Regions from separate parts of the Paenibacillus sp. FSL R5-192 genome, predicted to be linked through region 1. Evidence: predicted binding sites of a transcription regulator. Region 1 holds the regulator's gene; each other region holds the start of a gene.
What was found. Region 1 encodes NrdR, which represses ribonucleotide reductase genes. Its sites were predicted from a motif close to AACACNATATATNGTGTT; they were not measured.
Positions count from the first base shown of each region.

Region 2: a site for NrdR is predicted at 2,595-2,612, ahead of C161_RS10570 (adenosylcobalamin-dependent ribonucleoside-diphosphate reductase). Genes of this name have one in related genera too.
Region 3: a site for NrdR is predicted at 2,141-2,158, ahead of C161_RS01340 (anaerobic ribonucleoside triphosphate reductase). Genes of this name have one in related genera too.

Region 1 is NZ_ASPR01000014.1:317,446-321,739, forward strand. Features, by position in the region: gene C161_RS09825 (manganese efflux pump) at 1-20, shown strand, start outside; gene coaE (dephospho-CoA kinase) at 30-626, shown strand; gene C161_RS09835 (lytic transglycosylase domain-containing protein) at 623-1,186, shown strand; gene C161_RS09840 (alpha/beta-type small acid-soluble spore protein) at 1,269-1,490, opposite strand; gene nrdR (transcriptional regulator NrdR) at 1,607-2,074, shown strand; tRNA gene C161_RS09850 (tRNA-Ala) at 2,260-2,332, shown strand; gene C161_RS09855 (S-layer homology domain-containing protein) at 2,581-4,294, opposite strand, start outside.
Region 2 is NZ_ASPR01000014.1:479,988-484,281, reverse strand. Features, by position in the region: gene C161_RS10570 (adenosylcobalamin-dependent ribonucleoside-diphosphate reductase) at 1-2,533, opposite strand, end outside; gene C161_RS10565 (DEAD/DEAH box helicase) at 3,099-4,294, shown strand, end outside.
Region 3 is NZ_ASPR01000002.1:304,258-308,551, forward strand. Features, by position in the region: gene C161_RS31290 (hybrid sensor histidine kinase/response regulator) at 87-1,724, opposite strand; gene C161_RS01340 (anaerobic ribonucleoside triphosphate reductase) at 2,206-4,167, shown strand; gene nrdG (anaerobic ribonucleoside-triphosphate reductase activating protein) at 4,164-4,294, shown strand, end outside.

The sequences.
Region 1 (4,294 bases):
GAATAATGAAGTTGTTATGAGGTGAAACGATGAATATAGGCTTAACCGGCGGGATCGCGACAGGCAAAAGCAGTGTTTCCGCCTATCTCGCCAGTAAGGGAGCGTTGCTCATCGATGCAGACGTTATTGCCCGGGAAGTTATGATGCCCGGGCATCCCGTGTTGGCCGCCGCTGTTAAGCGGTTTGGACAAGCCATACTGAACGAAGATGGAACACTGGATCGGAAAAAGCTCGGAAGCATTGTTTTTCAACAACCAGAGGAACGAAAGGCACTTGAGGCTATTACACATCCGGCGATCCGAAGAGAGATGCGCGAACGGGCTGCTGCATACGAATTGCAACATCCGGATAAACTTGTGGTGTCTGATATTCCTTTGCTCTACGAATCAGGTCTGGAGGACGGTTTCGAGGAAGTTATGGTCGTATATGTCCCGAGATCGGTGCAACGAGATCGCTTGATGAGTCGGGATGGAATGACTGCAGCACAGGCTGAGGCCCGGATGGATGTACAGATGGATATTGAGCGCAAAAAACAGCTGGCAGACATTGTCATCGATAACAGCGGCTTATGGTCTGCGACGGAGCAGCAAATTGACTCATATCTACAGCGTAAGGGCTTGTTATGAGAATATTGCGTAAGAAACGTGTACTGCTGTTGATGTTTGTGTCCTTTGTACTGGTGTTATTTCTGAATACAAACTGGATGGCATGGTTCTATCCCATTCATTATAAGGAAGAGATTCGTGCCCAATCTCAGAGTTATGAGGTTGATCCGTTTCTGATTGCTTCCATTATCAAGGTGGAGACTAATTTCAAGACAAGCAAGGAATCCAAACGAGGTGCCATTGGGCTCATGCAACTGATGCCGGATACGGCCAACTGGATACTGGAACAAGCCAAAATTCCCGACACTTCGCTGGAGGAATTGAAGCACGAGCCTGAACGAAATATTCAGTTAGGCACATGGTATCTGCGGAATCTGTCCGATCAATTCGATGGCAATGAAGCAGTTATGATCGCTGCCTATAATGCGGGACCAGGCAAAGTAAACAGTTGGCTTAGAGATGGTGTATGGGATGGCTCGTTCGATACAGTGAAAGATATTCCGTTTGGTGAGACGCGTCACTATGTACAAAGAGTCATTTACTATTATAATCAGTATGTAAAGATCTATAATACGTTCTAAGTATATAAGTAGAAGCACAGAGCAGGCCGGTTGTTCACCGGCCGCTCCATGCTCCTCTGTGTAGCGTATTACGATGCAGATATTATTGGTATTGACCTGCCAATTGCTGTTCTGCAATTGTTACCAGACGCTTCGTGATGTATCCACCGATCGAACCGTTCTCGTAAGAAGTCATGTTACCTTGGTATCCGTCTTGTGGGATGCTGATTCCGAGTTCTTGAGCAACTTCATATTTCATTTGCTCGAGTGCTGCGGAAGCTTTAGTTACCACCAGGTTGTTGGAGTTACCATTGCTTTGTGCCATTGCTGTTCACCTCCTCGCGGGTTGGTAAAAGTATTATGTGTCGGCAATGCGTTTTTCATTACAAAATCAGTACAGGGAATATGTGGTAAAAAGTAAAACGTGGGAAGTGATCTGTTTTGAAGTGTCCTTATTGCGGTTATATGGGTACCAAAGTGCTTGATTCGCGTCCGGCCAACGAAGCAAAATCCATTCGTCGTCGCCGTGAGTGTGAGCAGTGTGCCCGAAGATTTACAACGTTTGAGATGATTGAGGAGACTCCACTGATTGTCATTAAGAAAGATGGTAGCCGGGAAGAGTTCAGCCGGGACAAGATTCTCCGCGGGCTTATTCGTGCCTGTGAGAAACGTCCAGTCTCCGTAGAGACCCTGGAGATGATGGTATCTGAAGTGGAGAAATCTCTGCGTAATACAGCCGATGCTGAAGTGGAGAGTCGCCAGATTGGTGAGTTATTGATGGAACAGTTGTTTCCAGTCGATGAAGTGGCGTATGTCCGTTTTGCGTCGGTATACCGCCAGTTCAAAGATATCAATATGTTCATGAAAGAACTGAAATCCCTGTTGTCCAAAGACAATCTGGAGGATTAGTGAAGTGGGTAAAGGGAGAAGAGCAGTCTGGAGTTCCAGTCCGTATGTGCCAGTGAAATCGGTTGTTCTTCTCCAATCACTTTGGATCTTGAAAAAGTGATTGACAGCGAAAGCTGGATTTTATATGATATAGGAGTCGCCTGTGGAACGTTGCAGTGTTGGACAAGTTATCTATTTCATATCCTGGGGCCTTAGCTCAGCTGGGAGAGCGCATCGCTGGCAGCGATGAGGTCAGGGGTTCGATCCCCCTAGGCTCCATAATCAAGAATGCCATCACATTATTGTGATGGCGTTTTTTTGTGCGTGAAATAAATCAGAACATGCATTAATTAATTATAATTTTTGGAATTAGTGACGAGCCTGTTGACGAATATTCTAGATGCAAAAATAGAGGTTTTAAAGTCCTGACTGTGGAGTTGTCAAAAAAAGTACAGTTTGAAAACAAGGAGACCCTTCCGGCTGGATATTGTCCAACCGGAAGGGTCTGCATTTATCTGTATACGCTTTCAGTTAGCCAGATATTCGACGAATCTTACAAAGATCGTGGCTACTTCGGCGCGGGTGGCGGTGGCTTTGGGAGCAAAGAAGTTGTCCGGCTTGCCTACTACAATGCCGATGTCCCGCAGTGCCTGAACGGCCTCCAACGCCCATGAGCTGATCTCACTCTCGTCCGTGAAGGGCTTAGAGTGGCTTTCAGGGAGCTCATAGCCTTTGTACTTCATGTAGTTGTACAGTATCACCAGCATCTGCTCGCGCGTCATCGGTGAATTGGGGTCAAACAGGTCTACGTTTGTACCGTTAACTATGCTTTTTTCGGCCGCCCACTCGGCTGCCGCGGTGTACCATTGTCCGTCCGTCACGTCGTTAAAGCGGGAACTCGTGTAGCTGGAGAGGTTTACGTTCTCAAGATTGGACAGTACCTGCACGAACATTGCACGCGTCATTGCGGTGCGGGGTGAGAACGTCGTGGACGTCGTGCCGTTGAAAAGATCGTATGTGTAGGCGAAATTTATATCGTTGTAGAACCAGTCGTCCATGTTGGCATCCCTGAAAGGATTGCCCGATAGCACGAGGAAGCCCAGTGGGGTGGCGTCATCAAATGCCAGCTCCGTACCCTCACGGATGTTCAGCGACATGCCGTTATCTAAGCTAACTTTTGCGCCGCTCGGTCCTACCACAACCGCTCCGCCGCTCCGTATCTTCGATCCGCCGTGAATATCCACACGGTTGCCGTTGGGCAGGGTCACATGCGCGTCTTTGCCGCCTACTGTAACCGTACCGTCGCTCGCTATCGTCGATCCTCCCGAAATGGTCACTGTGCTGTTGTCGCCGGGTAGTATCACTTCGGCGCTCTTGTCTGCCGGAATGGTTAACTTACCGTTTGAGTCTATCGATGTGCCTTCGGGTACCTTAATCTTCGTCCCGCCTTTGGTCGCAATCTCGCCGCCACCGGGAAGGGTGGTGTTGCCGTTTTTGTCTGTGATCGCGGGTTTATCCTTCGGTGTATTCACTGTGTAGGTCGACTTCAACGTTCCAGCGTCTGTCCCGGTGCCCGTATTGTCGGTGTTGCCCGTATTACCGATGTTGCCGGTATTTCCGGTATTTCCGGTGTTTCCCGTATTGCCGCCAGAATCAGGCACAGTGGGAGTCGTCGTCTTCATCGGCGTCGTCGTAGCACTGATCTCCGCGCCGTCGCCCTTTGCATTCACCGCGATGATGGTGAAGTTGTAGCCTTGGCCGTTTGTCAGGTTCTTGAAGGTATATTTGGTCTCCGTCGCATCCAGTGTAATCGGCGTCCCGTTGCCATACCATACCTTGTAGCCCAAGATCGCACTGCCACCGTCGTCAGCAGGGGCGGTCCAGTTCAATGTGACCTGTCCGTCACCGGCTGTCGCCTTGAAGCCGCTTGGAGCACCTGGCACGACCGGTTTTCTCTGCGCGAACATCCAATCAAAGACGTCTGTGTAGTCATTGTTCCAAGCCGGCAAGTTAGAGGACTGCGCCGTGGGAGCTATGCTCCAATTCCCCATAGTTATCTGGTTGTAAAGAACCGCCGCTTCAACTTCGTGGGCTATGTAATCAGCCAGAACAGGTGTGTTGGCCGGATTAGGCCTCAGATTTGGCTGATCAAATTGATTGTAGGGCCACGTAAGGACCTCATTACTCTCAAAGCGCGAAGCCCTCGCGTTGATCATTTTCGGCATATTGTTATTGATGAAG
Region 2 (4,294 bases), 160 kb from region 1:
TTTTCTGATCCTCCACTTTTGGATACGTGCTCTCCACTTGACTCTGTTCTTGTAATGCTCCAGGTTCGTTCTCCTGCACATCGCTCTGTACATGACTTTCCAATGCTTTGGCGACTGCATCAGCAATCGATTCCACTCGATTAGCTCCGAAGCCAATCGCGCCCGAACCACCGATTCCCTTGAGATGTTTGATCAACAGTTCCACCTTGTGCCCATGATCTCCGTATCGAAGGAACAGAGAGCATACTCGACCGAGTGCCTCAGCCATGGCAAACACGTCCGATCCCGCTTTGCCCACGTTCAGGAAGATCTCACCCGGCGTTCCCTCCAGATCATTAATCGTAATGTAAGCCATACCGAATGGCGTATTGATTTTGTATGTCGCACCGCGTAGTACTTGAGGACGACTTCTATATTGTTTATCCAGCACTGTGGAAGAGGAAGGGGCTTGATCGGAAGAATGCGTTCTAACACCAACCTGGCTATTGGAAGTTCCATCACTTGCCTGCACTTCAGCATTATTCGGGTTTTCTATAGCAGATACGACTGTCTTCTCTTCAACTTCCGCCGTGTTCTGATCTTCAGCCTGGGTCGCTTCCTTCTTCGACGTGGACAACACCTGCACATCCCTGCTGCCATCGCGGTATATCGTTACTCCCTTGCAGCCAAGGTCGAAGGCCAGTTCGTACAGCTCAGCCGTATCCTCCACTGTAAAATCAGCCGGACAGTTGGCCGTCTTCGAGATCGAACTATCCACCCATTGCTGAATCGCAGCCTGCACCCGTATGTGATTCTCAGCCGACAAATCCATCGCCGTCACATAATAGTCTGGTAAAGCTTCACCCGGATGTTCATCCAGCCAATCTTGTGCGATCGGTACAAACTGTTCATCATAACCTAGACGGCTTTGACGGAAATACTTGAAGGCGAAATACGGCTCAATACCTGTTGATGTGCCCACCATCGTACCTGTACTTCCCGTTGGCGCCTGTGTGATCAGTGTGACATTTCGAATGCCCTGTTTACGAATGGCCTCTCCCACTTCAGGGTACGTCGCAACCATGTTTTTCATGAATCCACTCTGTAAGTACGGTTCAGCTTCGAAAGCTGGGAAAGCTCCCTTCTCTGCTGCAATCTCTGCCGATGCCAGATAGGCCTCCTTCGCCATGAATCCATACAGTTTATCCAGAAAAACAAGGGATTCAGGACTGCCGTATCGAATACGCAGCTTAATCATCAGCTCCGCCAGTCCCATTGTGCCAAGCCCAACCCGGCGTTCACGCTGCTGATTCAGTCTATTTTCCTCAAAATGATATGGTGTTGCATCGATGACATTGTCCAAAAATCTAGCCGAGATGCGAATGGTTTCCGCCAGTTCATCCCATGCCACATCATGATTTGTTTCATCGTAGAATTTGGACAGATTGATCGCAGACAGATTACATACACCCCAGCCAGGCAGGCCTTGTTCCCCGCACGGATTAGTACAGATAATCGGATTGAAGTACCAGCTGTTGGACATCTGGTTGTAGTACTCCATGAATACCACACCAGGCTCTGCCGATTTCCAGGCTGATTCAATAATGGTATGCCAGATTTCGCGCGCCTTCAGTGTACGATAGTGCACCACCGAATGACCTGCGGCTTTCCATTGCTGCATATCCCCGTTCCACTCGGTGTCGTAGTCCGGATCGTTCGTATCGGGGAAAACCAAGTCCCAATCTCCGTCCTGCTTGACAGCCTCCATAAATGCGTTGCTCACACATACAGACAGATTGGCATTGGTCACCTGCCCCATCGTTTGTTTCACGGTAATAAAATCAAGCACATCTGGATGCCAGTCATTCATCATCAGCATGAGCGCACCCCGGCGGCTTCCGCCCTGTTCAATCAGTCCAGTCGTATAACTGAACAATCCGCCCCACGATACGGAACCGCTGGATGATCCGTTGACACCTTTCACCACCGCTCGGCGAGGACGCAAAGAGGACAAATTAATGCCAACACCTCCCCCACGTGCCATAATCTCCGTCATCTCGGTCAAAGTCTTCATGATTCCACCCCGACTGTCTTGCGGAGACGGAATGACATAACAATTGAAGAGTGTCAACTCGTCGCTTGCCCCCGCACCCGCAGCAATTCGGCCTCCGGGTACTAACTTCCAATCTTCCAACACAGAGCGGAACTTGGACTCCCACGTTGCCCGCTGATCGGCGGTGGATTCGACAGAAGCCATCGCTTTGGCAAGACGGTCCCACATCTCTTCCGGAGTTTTTTCTATGTTGAGTGTCAATTTCTCCACGTTTGTCTCAATCATTTCTCCGCTTCGAGTCCTTACCTGTACAATCTGACCCTTACGTTCTATGATTTCGCCCACTTCCTTGGTTGGGAACTTGGGATCATCCTTCGTTAATACCAATACCACATCTCCGACCTTGGCATGATTCGAATCAGCGTCCTTCCAGGCGTATCGGTCCAGAAATATTTTTTCGCTAAGTCCTTCTAATTGATGCGATCGTTGGTTTGATTTCATCGCTACATTCAACCTCCCCGGTATAAAGCTCCATTTTCACTATAAGAGTAAACTATGATAAAACACCACATATAGTGATACAAAACCAGTATATTACACCATATATTGATTTTCCATGCGACTTTTATCATAGTCCATCTTCATAGACTCCCCATACTCGGACAAGCTTCTTCACACACCCTCATACGCATGAATACGACATCTGTGAATTTTTTGGCACAGAAAAAACATGTGCCTTCACTAAATTTCTGGGTTCAATATAAGTTAAACTAATCATTTGCACGTCAACGGAGAGGACAGAAAAAACCTGAAAAAGCGAAGCGTTCGCCTAAAAGCTTTCTGAAAGAAAGCTGCATCGAAAGCATACGCTATCCCCGGATTTCCCCTCCAGAAAAGGGAATCAAAGAAATCTGGGGATAACAGCGATTGGAAGGTTATTCTGTCATCGGAGTGACAAGTGTAAATATTCCTTATTTGAACCCACATAGTTATGAACTGACTCTCATTCGTCCATACTATTACCTACGAATAAAACGTCATCACGTATGGCAGGGGAGGAAACACCATGAACCGGAAAAACCCGCACCACACGAATCAACCTGTAGCTGAGCTGCCCGTTCCTTTGGAATTTGATCGGACTTGGATTAATCAATTGGAATCACGACTGGATAAAGGAGGTCCTTGGGGGGATTATCGACTCTTCCAACTCGGCATTCAAGCCGAAGAGACCAACCTGATTCCCAATTTTGACGAGATCCAATGTCTCAAGCATCTACAAGGCCTTACCCCACTCCCTCACCAGATGGACACTGCTCGCAGAGTATTATTTGAAATGTCAGGCCGGGCCATTCTCGCCGATGAGGTGGGTCTGGGCAAAACCATTGAAGCCGGTCTCATTCTGAAAGAATATATGGTTCGGGGTCTCGTATCCAAGGTACTCATTCTCGTGCCTGCCTCTCTTGTACTGCAATGGGTACGGGAGTTGAATTCAAAATTTGGCATCCCTGCTATTGCCCAGAAAAAGGCCTATTCCTGGCAGAATGAAGTAGTTGTTGCTTCCATAGATACAGCCAAACGTGACCCGCATAAAGATATGCTGCTGAATACTGATTACGACATGATTATTATTGACGAGGCTCATAAGCTCAAAAACAAGAAAACAACCAACTATCAATTCATGCTCAAATTGCGCAAAAAGTATTGTCTGCTGCTTACAGCTACACCTGTGCAGAACGATATGAGTGAATTGTTCAATCTGATCAACCTACTGAAGCCCGGTCAACTAGGTCGTCAGGGTGACTTTGCGGCCAACTTTGTTGTAGACAAACGTGTTCCGAAAAATCAGGAACAGCTTAAGAACGAGTTATCCAAAGTCATGATTCGTAACCGCCGCGGCGAAGGCCCCGTTCAATTTACCAAACGGAACGTCTCCAACGTGAATCTGCAATTATCGCCTGAAGAACAAGCGCTTTATGATGGCGTGACTTCCTTTGTTAAAGACCAGTACCAGGAAGCTGGCGGCAACCTGAGCAGCATGCTCTCCCTTGTTACATTGCAGCGTGAAGTGTGCAGCAGTCGGGATGCTGTATTCGTGACGCTTGTTAATCTGTCGAAGAAACTTCCGCTGGACTCTCCCCTTCGGGACAAGATTTGGGAACTCGTTGCCCATATTAAAGCGATCAAGGAGAATACCAAAGCGGAGAAAACGATGGAGCTGGTTCGGAACATGAATGAAAAAGTAATTATCTTCACCGAATACCG
Region 3 (4,294 bases), on a different contig from region 1:
GGAATAAAAGGGCTTTGGCTCAGAAAATGGAAAATGAAAAAAAGCGCACCTATAAGGTGCGCCGAATAAAGATCTATGATCATGATCTAAGGCAAAGTAATGCTCAATGCATTCAAAAGATCAGCCTGTCTGACCGGCTTGGTCAGAACAGCATCAAAGGCTTCTGCTTCATGCAATTCAATGTGCATACCATAAGGAACAAGAACAATGACGGGCAGATTCTCCAGTCGCTGTTTCAGTTCATGTACAAAATCAACCGCGCCGCCTTCCATTAATCCCATATCCACAACGGCTACATCCGGCATGAATCCTTCCTTGATCCAATCATGCGCTAATGTCACACCAGAGGTCATGTGTACATCCATCTCCCACCTACGCATCAGGGAAGAGACACCTTGCAAAATATCAGGGTCCTTGGCAAGCAACACCTTTTTCCCTTTTAACCGTTGCTGAACACTTGCGAGTTGAGGTAACTCCCAGTATCTGCGCAATGGAAGGGAGATGTTGAATTCCGTCTCATTTTCCTTCACACTACTCACCTGAATACGGCCATGCATGAGAATGGCAAGATTCTGGCTTACAGCTAAACCTAGATTGCTTCCGATCAGTTTTTGGATATTCAAATTTTCATCTTGGCTGTTAAAGGTTGGTGTCTTCTTGTCCGATAACATCTGACCCGTGTACTTCACCTTGAGCTGAAGTGTACCGGTCTCCTCCAATTCTTCTCCGTTCACCACTGCTGTAATCAGAACGGAACCTTCACGCGTTGAATCGAGAGCATACTGAATGACGTGTGCAAGCAACTGTCCAATCTTGACTTCATCACCAACGAACACTTGAGATACATTCAGTTCAAGATTTAATCCCAGCTCAATGTTCTTGCCCGTCGCAATCCCGGCATAGAGATACACGGTATTCTCAATGGTGCCTACCAGATCAAACGGATCATCATGTATAACCGTTTTACCTGCTTCATTAATGTTGAAATTCATCATATTATTCAGCAAGGAAAGCAGAATATTGCCGCTTGTCTCAATCATGTTCACATATTCGGACTGCTCCTCAGGCATATCCGGTGTGCGCATCAGATCTGTCAGTCCCAAAATACCGTTCAAAGGATTGCGAATCTCGTGACTCATTAGCTTCAACATCTGTGTTTTGGTCATAGCCTCAGATTCGGCACGTTCTTTCTCTGCCTGGAGCTGTTCTTGCATTTGTTCCGAATCACTCAATTTCTGCTCCTGAACATGCAACGTGCTTTCCAGATCAACAACATAACCCAGGAATACAGCCATCGCCTTCAGTGTCTTCATATCGGTTTCGCTGATCACATAACCAGGATCATCCATCAGACAGATGGTGCCAAATGTTTCGCCCGATCTTCTCATAATAGGCACGCCCACGAAGAAGCGATTGCCAAGTCCGCTCGTAACGCCCATGGATCGTGTCATCGGATGTTCACATGTATCCGGGATCGTAAGAACGCTACCGTTGTCTCTTAATACCAGGCTGCAATATGAATCCGTAAATGGAAGTGCACTGCCTTTAACAATTAACTCTTCCGTACGATTAAAGGCTTCCAAAATGACATTGGTCACCCCGTCATTCGTCGCAACAAAGATGGTATTGACCTTCAATATACCACTTAATACGTCTACGATATGGGCCGCAGCTTCCTTTATATCTTCATAGAAGCCTCTTGTAATGCCTTCTGCCGTCCCCATGATTCACCCCTCTTATCTAAGCTGCACTTTCAAATCTGTATTTCAGAATGTTTAATCACGTACAGGGGTCATCAAAAATCCGAATAGCTGTCACAATCTATACTTATATGATTAACACCGTAGAAGTATAAGAGAATCATACTCCCTGCCTATTGCCCATTTGTGAACAAAAGCAGGTCTTAAACGGATGGTTTAACGACCGCGAATTCATTGCAACTCGCCTTTTCAGCTCGATTAAAGTCCATCTTGTCCGACTTCGGATATTATACTTGCAGAATAACTAGAAATTATACGCTTCCGCTCAGACTTTGGGAACCTTTATCCGCAGCAATTAAAGGAAAGTCCACTTTGTTCAGTAAGCTGTGTGATCATTATCACACCCAAAAAACCACATATAGTTTATAAATGGATAAGACGAATCTACATATAGTATTTAACGTGAATTGAATGATAACCAAAATCATTTTAGGAGGAACCTTACATGAACATGCTTGAGTATGCCACCCCACCGGCATCCGATCTATTATCCGACCTGGGAAGACGAATTATTGGCGCAGAAGACGCCGATACGCTGAGGGAAAATGCGAATCTGAACGGGGATTCCTTCAGTGGTAAGATGAGCAGGCTCGGTTCGGAGACCGCCAAGTGGCATGCTCTGCGTCATGTGTTGCCGGAAGAGCTTGCCCAAGCTGTGGAGAATGGGGATCTGTATGTACACGATCTGGATCAGTATGCACTTGGAACGACCAACTGTATCTTTATCCCGTTTGACCGTCTCCTTGCTGCGGGTTTCAACACAGGTAACGGATCGGTTCGCACACCTCAGACGATCATGTCTGCCATGGCTCTGGTTGCGATCATCTTCCAATCCCAGCAGAACAGTCAATATGGCGGTGTATCGGCCAATAAAATTGACTGGGATCTGGCCCCTTATGTACAGCGATCGTTCCGCAAACACTACCGCAAAGGGCAACGGCTCTTTGGTGAAAATGTTCTGATCGGGGATGAACAGCTTCATCTGGATAGCATCGAAGCGAAGAATCAATGTCCGCGGGCATATGCCTTCGCCTATGAAGAGACTGAATTGGAGACAGGACAAGCTGCTGAATCACTGATTCATAACCTGAATACGATGAGCAGCCGGGCGGGTGGTCAGATTCCATTTACTTCACTGAACTATGGATTATGTACTTCTGCGGAAGGACGGTTGGTATCACGCTCGTTGCTGGAAGCAACCATTCGTGGTCTGGGCAACGGGGAGACTCCCGTGTTCCCTCAACATATTTTCCAATGTAAACAGGGGATTAATCAGGCTCAAGGAGAGCCGAACTATGATCTGTTCCGGCTCGCAGTCACCTGTTCATCCCGGCGGATGTATCCTAACTTTGTCAATGTGGATGCCTCTTTCAATCTGCCCTACTATCATCCGGAAGATCCGGATACGATCATCGCAACCATGGGATGCCGCACACGTACACTGGCTGACCGGTTTGGTCGCAATCGTCAAAGTGGTAAAGGTAATCTGTCCTTCAACACCATTAACCTCGTGAAGCTCGGCATCCGGTTTGGCATCTGCCAAGGTGCAAGAGCTGTCGCTGACCGAGCCGGATTCTATACTGCTTTGGAGTCAGTTATGCATAATGCCGCTTCCGGCCTGTTACACCGCTACCGAATTCAGACATTGCAGCCTGCCAAGGCATCGGACTTCATGATGCGGGAGGGTGTATGGGAAGGTGGAGAACAGCTTGGCCCGAACGAGCCGGTTGCCGAGCTTTTAAAGCATGGAACATTATCTCTTGGTTTTATCGGTCTCGCGGAATGTATGACAGCTCTCTATGGGCGCCATCATGGGCAGGACCCTCATGTACATCGCGAAGCGCTCAACATTATTCGGACCATGAGAGAGTTCTGTGACCGGATGAGCGAGCAGCATAACTTGAATATCACACTGTTTGCCACACCTGCTGAAGGGTTGTCCGGCAAATTCACGAAGATCGACAGAGAGCGTTATGGCATTATTCCCGGAGTGAATGATAGGGAGTATTATACGAATTCATTCCATATCCCGGTCTACCACACGCTTCCAGCATATCGGAAGATTGAACTGGAGGCCCCATTCCACACTTTATGTAACGCGGGTGCGATCTCCTATGTGGAGCTTGACGGAAACGTTCGGGCCAACACCGCAGCTTTCCTGCGAATTGTACAGTATGCACTGGCGCAGGATATCGGTTATTTCTCCATTAATCATCCAATTGATCGCTGCCCTGCATGTGGTTATGAAGGCGTCATTGGGGATGTATGCCCAAACTGTGAAGCCCACGAGAACCATGTACACTTCCAGCGGTTACGCCGCGTAACTGGCTATCTGACCGGAGATTACAAAGTACGCTTCAATGCTGCAAAGCAGGCCGAAGTGCGGGATCGGGTGAAACACCGGTGAATCTATATGGTTACATCCCGGAATCGGTGAATGAAGGAATCGGCCTGCGTGCCGTGTTGTTCATCAGCGGATGCCGTCACGCCTGTCCGGGCTGCTTCAGTCCGGATTCATGGAGCTTTCGAGCGGG